2 regions of the Streptomyces sp. JH002 genome follow, and region 1 is predicted to be linked to the other one. Evidence: riboswitches for the same ligand, from Rfam matches in the RefSeq annotation. Region 1 holds a riboswitch; the other holds the start of a gene.
What was found. A riboswitch is a leader RNA that binds a small molecule or an ion and turns the genes downstream of it on or off. The one in region 1 is predicted to bind cobalamin.
Positions count from the first base shown of each region.

Region 2: another riboswitch for cobalamin. It lies ahead of metE (5-methyltetrahydropteroyltriglutamate--homocysteine S-methyltransferase); the one in region 1 lies ahead of H7827_RS08065 (ribonucleoside-diphosphate reductase subunit alpha).

Region 1 is NZ_CP087989.1:1,872,862-1,876,112, forward strand. It holds gene H7827_RS08055 (carbon starvation CstA family protein) at 1-331, shown strand, start outside; gene H7827_RS08060 (YbdD/YjiX family protein) at 328-573, shown strand; cobalamin riboswitch at 959-1,117, shown strand; gene H7827_RS08065 (ribonucleoside-diphosphate reductase subunit alpha) at 1,255-3,251, shown strand, end outside.
Region 2 is NZ_CP087989.1:754,861-758,111, forward strand. It holds gene H7827_RS03135 (helix-turn-helix domain-containing protein) at 125-733, shown strand; gene H7827_RS03140 (hypothetical protein) at 730-942, shown strand; cobalamin riboswitch at 1,007-1,197, shown strand; gene metE (5-methyltetrahydropteroyltriglutamate--homocysteine S-methyltransferase) at 1,365-3,251, shown strand, end outside.

The sequences.
Region 1 (3,251 bases):
GCCGGGCGCCAAGGACATGTCCGACATGCAGACCATCGTGAACAACGCCACCATCACCGCCGCCATCACCGGGCTGCTGGCGGTCCTCGTCCTGGTGGTCTTCGCCGACGCCGCACGGATGATCGCCAAGGCGCTGCGCGACCCGGGCTCGGTCTCCCTCCAGGAGGCCCCGTTCGTGGAGTCCCGGCTGATCGCCCCCGCCGGGCTGATCGCCACCAAGGAGGAGAAGGCCGAACTGGTGGCCGCCGGGCTCGGGCCCGAGGGCGGCATCCCGGCCGCCAGGGACGGCGAGGCGGGCGGCGAGCGCACCCCCGAAGGGGCCAGGGAATGACCGCGACGGACGGTACGACCGGCGCGGTACGGACCACCACGGTGGCCCGTACCGCGCGCCGGGTCGGCGGCTGGCTGCGCTGGTACGTGCGGGAGGTCACCGGCGAGAGCGCCTACGACCGTTACACGGCCCGCGCCCGGGCCCAGGACCCGACGGTACGGGTGCTGAGCCGGCGCGAGTTCGAACGGATGCGGATGGACGCCAGGGCCTCCGAGCCGGGCGCCGGCGCCGGCTGCTGCTGACGCGTCCCACCCCGCCCGGTGGCATCGGACGCCGACGGCACACCGCTCGGCTCCCTCACCCTCGTCCCGGACGCCGGGCCCTACGTCGACATCGCCGTCGCCCCCGAGGAGGCCGAGTTCCGGCTGCTGGCCGTACGGAGCGAGGCGCGCGGCCGGGGGGGTCGGCGAGGCGCTGGTGCGGGAGTGTCCGAGCCGGGCGCGCCCGGCCGGGAAACGGCGTGTCGTCATCTCCGGTTCGTCGCAGATGCACACAGCGCACAGACTCTACGGGCGGCTCGGCTTCGTTCGGGCCCCGGAGCGCGACCGGGACCCGTTCCCGGGAGTCACACTTCACGTGTTCGCACGTGAGCTGTGACCGTAAGTATGACGACGAACACTACATATGGTGGTGCTCGCTTCCCTCGGCACTAGATGTATGCTCGTGCTCGCTGTCGTCGCAGGGGAATCCGGTGTGATTCCGGAACTGTCCCGCAACGGTATGTGATGGGCTGATTTCAGATGGTCCGTCATGAGTCCGAACACCTGCCGTCAGTATCGAGAACGTCCGGGCCTCGTGGGCTGGGCCGGTGGACGCTGCGCGGTATACGTCATGTGAGCCTTTGCCTTGCTACACGTATGCCCGCATGCGCCCGTCGTGCGTAGCCCCTGAAGGTGTCCCTGCGATATGAGGGAGAGCATCGCGTGACCATCGCACCCGTCGCCCCAGCGGAGCCGGCCTCAGCCGAACTGCTGCGCACCGTGAGCGACCTCACCGCCGATCTGCCCGCCACCGACCCCGCGCGGGTCACGGCGGCCGTGATCCGCGGCCGGCAGGCCGACTCCGACGCGGCCGAACTCCGCTCGCTCGCCATCGAGGCCGCCGCCGGCCTCATCGGCGAGGAGCCCGAGTACTCGCGGCTCGCCGCCCGATTGCTCACCCTCGCCGTGCGCGAGGAAGCCGCCGGGCAGGGCGCGGTCACCTTCTCCGACTCGATCGCCGCCGGGCAGCGCGAGGGCCTGATCGCCGACACCACCGCCGAGTTCGTCGAACTCCACGCGGAACGGCTGAACGCCCTGGTGGAGCAGGCGATCGCGGACGGCGCGGATGACCGGTTCGGCTACTTCGGACTGCGCACCGTCGAGTCCCGCTACCTGCTGCGCCACCCGCACACCCGCAAGGTGATCGAGACCCCTCAGCACTTCCTGCTCCGGGTGGCCTGCGGCCTCGCCGAGGACCGCTCCGAGCGCGCCCTGGAGGAGGTGGCACGGCTGTACGGGCTGACCAGCTCGCTCGCCTATCTGCCGTCCTCCCCCACCCTGTTCAACTCCGGCACCCGGCACCCGCAGATGTCCTCCTGCTACCTGCTGGACTCGCCGCTGGACGAGCTGGACTCCATCTACGAGCGCTACCACCAGGTCGCGCGGCTCTCCAAGCACGCCGGCGGCATCGGCCTGTCCTACTCCCGCATCCGGGCCAGGGGCTCGCTGATCCGCGGCACCAACGGCAAGTCGAACGGCATCGTGCCGTTCCTGCGCACCCTGGACTCCTCGGTCGCCGCCGTCAACCAGGGCGGCCGGCGCAAGGGCGCGGCCTGCGTGTACCTGGAGAGCTGGCACGCCGACCTGGAGGAGTTCCTGGAGCTGCGGGACAACACCGGTGAAGAGGCGCGCCGCACCCACAACCTGAACCTGGCGCACTGGATCCCGGACGAGTTCATGCGCCGGGTGGAGGCCGACGCCGAGTGGTCGCTGTTCTCGCCGTCCGAGGTGCCCGAGCTGGTGGACCTGTGGGGCGACGCGTTCGACGCCGCCTACCGCAAGGCGGAGGCCGAGGGCCGCGCCGCCAAGCGGGTGCCCGCCCGGCAGCTGTACGCGCGGATGATGCGGACCCTTGCGCAGACCGGCAACGGCTGGATGACGTTCAAGGACGCCGCGAACCGTACCGCCAACCAGACGGCCGAGGCCGGCTCGATCGTGCACTCCTCGAACCTGTGCACCGAGATCATCGAGGTCACGGACGACGGCGAGACCGCCGTGTGCAACCTCGGCTCCATCAACCTGGCCGCGCACCTGGGCGCCGACGGTGACATGGACTGGGAGCGGATCGACGCCACCGTGCGCACGGCCGTGACCTTCCTGGACCGCGTGGTGGACATCAACTTCTACCCGACGAAGGAGGCCGCCGCCTCCAACAGCCGCTGGCGGCCGGTCGGGCTGGGCCTGATGGGTCTCCAGGACGTCTTCTTCCGGCTGCGGCTGCCCTTCGACTCCCCCGAGGCGAAGGCGCTGTCCACCCGGATCTCCGAGCGGATCATGCTGGCCGCGTACGAGACCTCCGCAGATCTGGCGGAGCGGCACGGCCCGTTCGAGAACTGGGAGAAGACCCGGACCGCGCGCGGCGTCCTGCACCCCGACCACTACGCCGACGCCCAGGTGACCTGGCCGGAGCGGTGGGAGGCGCTGCGTACCCGCATCGCCGGCACCGGCATGCGCAACTCGCTGCTGCTGGCGATCGCGCCGACCGCCACCATCGCCTCGATCGCCGGCGTGTACGAGTGCATCGAGCCGCAGGTGTCCAACCTGTTCAAGCGCGAGACGCTCAGCGGCGAGTTCCTCCAGGTCAACACCTACCTGGTCGAGGAGCTGAAGCGGCTGGGCCTGTGGAACGAGGCGACCCGGGCCGCGCTGCGCGAGGCGAA
Region 2 (3,251 bases), 1.1 Mb from region 1:
GGGACTCTACTCCTCGCCGAACCGGGCCCGACAGGGCGTTCGGAGGGTGAACCGGGCGCGCGGGCTCTTTGCCTCAGAGGCAAAGCATTTGCCTCTGAGGCGAAATCCTGCTTGCATCGGAGCCATGAACTCCGAGCTGCCGGCGATGGCACCCCGGCTGCGCGAGCTGCGCGGCAGGGCCGGGCTGACCCTGGAGTCGGCCGCCGGCCGGGCCGGGCTCTCCCCCGCCCATCTGTCCCGGCTGGAGACCGGACAGCGCCAGCCCTCGCTGCCCCTGCTGCTGTCCCTGGCCCGGATCTACGGTACGACGGTGGCCGAGCTGCTCGGCGAGCTGCCCGCCGCCGCCGACCCCGTCGTGCGCGGCGGCCCGCAGGCCGGGCCCGGCGCCCGCGAGGCGGACGGCTGGACGTACTGGCCGGCGGGCGGGCCCGCCCGCGCCATGCAGGCGCTGCGGGTCCGGGTGCCGTACGGCGGCGGCCAGGACGACCTCGTACGGGTGCACGCCGGCGAGGAGTGGCTGTACGTGCTCGGCGGCCGGCTGCGGCTCACCCTCGGCGAGGCGCGGCATCTGCTGGAGCCCGGCGACAGCGCGCACTTCGACTCGCTCACCCCGCACCGGATCGGCGCCGCCGATCCCGAGGGTGTGGAACTGCTGTTCGTGCACACCCTGCTGCGCAGCGGGGCCGCCCAGCTCTGCCTGGGCGGCGACGGAAGGGAGACGGTCCTGCCATGACGCCACGCGAGGAGCACGGGGAACCCACCGAAGACACGCCGGCGGCGGCACCCGTACCAGCCGCACCACCCGCGCCGGCCGGAAAGCGCGAGAAGAGCGGCGAGCTGCCGCCCGGCTTCCTGCCCCGGCTGTTCCTGTACGGGGTGCTGGGCCACGTGGTGGTCGCGCTGATCTTCCTCATGGTGTGGGCGGGTTCGCGCGCCCAGTGACGCGTCCGGCATACGAACGGGGTGTCCGGTGACGGGGTGGACCGCTTAGGGTGGCGGACGCAGCTGGTTCGCCCTGCCCGCCAGGCAGACGCGTCGTAAGAGGGAACCCGGTGGGAATCCGGGACTGCCCCGCAGCGGTGAGCGGGAACGACCGCCGTCATACGCACTGGAGCCGATGCCCGGTTCTGGGAAGCGACGGCCACTAGGAAGCCTCGTCATCCGGCGAGCAACGCCCGCGAGTCCGAAGACCTGCCACTGTCCGCGCGCATCCGTGCGCGGTTCCCGGTGACCCTCGAGGGTGGGTCGGCGTCACGCGTCGGGCGACCGGCGGGCTCCGTCCCGCGCGCGCCCGGGCGATCGCCCCTTCGCGCCCCCGCAGTGGTCCACCGGACACCGGAGTGACACTCGCGAAGGAGAGTTCCGTGACCGCACAGTCCGCAGCCGCGGCAGCACGGGCCACCGTGTACGGCGTACCCCGGCAGGGGCCCGACCGGGAGCTGAAGAGGGCCATCGAGGGGTACTGGAAGGGCCGCACCGACGCCGCCGCCCTGCACGGTACGGCCGCCGCACTGCGCCGCGACAACTGGCGCCGGCTGGCCGAGGCCGGCGTCCACGAGGTACCCACCGGCGACTTCTCGTACTACGACCATGTCCTGGACACCGCCGTCATGGTCGGGGCCGTCCCCGCGCGGCACCGGGCCGCCGTCGCCGCCGACCCGCTGGACGGCTACTTCGCCATGGCGCGCGGCACCCAGGACGTGGCGCCGCTGGAGATGACGAAGTGGTTCGACACCAACTACCACTATCTCGTCCCCGAGCTGGGTCCTGACACCGTCTTCAGCGCCGACTCCACCACCCAGGTCGCGCAGCTGACGGAGGCGCTGACGCTGGGTCACACCGCGCGCCCGGTGCTGGTGGGCCCCGTCACCTTCCTGCTGCTGGCCAAGCCGGCGCCGGGGGTGGCCGACGACTTCGAGCCGCTGACGCTGCTGGACCGGCTGCTGCCGGTGTACGCGGAGGTGCTGGCCGATCTGCGGGCGGCGGGCGCCCGCTGGGTGCAGCTGGACGAGCCGGCGCTGGTCGCGGACCGGACACCGGCCGAACTGAACGCCACCGCCCGCGCGTACCATCAGCTGGGTGCGCTGACCGACCGGCCGCAGCTGCTGGTCGCCTCGTACTTCGACCGGCTCGGCGAGGCGCTGCCGGTGCTGGCGAAGTCCCCGGTCGAGGGCCTCGCGCTGGACTTCACCGGCCCCGCCGCGGCGAACCTGCCGGAGCTGGCCGCCGCCGGCGGGCTGCCGGGCAAGCGCCTGGTGGCGGGCGTGGTGGACGGTCGCAATGTGTGGATCAACGATCTGGGTGCGTCGCTGAGCACCCTGGGCACGCTGCTGGGTCTCGCGGACCGGGTGGACGTGGCGGCCTCCTGCTCACTGCTGCACGTGCCGCTGGACGCCGCGGCGGAGCGGGACATCGATCCGCAGCTGGCCCGCTGGCTGGCGTTCGCCGTGCAGAAGACCGAGGAGATCGTCACCCTGGCGCGCGGCCTGTCCGAGGGCACCGGGGCGATCACCGCCCGGCTGGCCGCCAACCGCGCCGATCTGGCCTCCCGGGCCAACTCGCCGCTGGCCCACGACCCGGCGGTGCGGGCCCGTACCGCCGCCGTGACGGACGCCGACGCGCGCCGCTCCGCCGCCTACCCGGAGCGGGCGGCGGCGCAGCACGACCGGCTGGGGCTGCCGCTGCTGCCGGTGACCACCATCGGGTCCTTCCCGCAGACCGGGGAACTGCGCACGGCGCGCGCCGATCTGCGGGCCGGGCGCATCGACGAGACCGCCTACGAGGGCCGGATCGCGACCGAGATCCATGAGGTGATCGGTTTCCAGGAGCGCGCCGGGCTCGATGTGCTGGTGCACGGCGAGCCCGAACGCAACGACATGGTGCAGTACTTCGCCGAACAGCTGACCGGCGCGCTGACCACCCGGCACGGCTGGGTGCAGTCCTACGGCACCCGGTACGTGCGGCCGCCGATCCTGGCCGGGGACCTCTCGCGCCCGGAGCCGATGACGGTGCGCTGGACGCGGTACGCGCAGTCGCTGACCGAGCGGCCGGTGAAGGGCATGCTGACCGGTCCGGTGACGATGCTGGCCTGGTCCTTCGTGCGGGACGACCAGCCGCAGGCGGAGACCGCCCGGCAGATGGCGCTGGCGCTGCGGGACGAGGTGCAGGACCTGGAGGCGGCCGGCAGTTCGGTGATCCAGGTGGACGAGCCGGCGCTGCGCGAGACGCTGCCGCTGCGGGCCGCCGAGCGC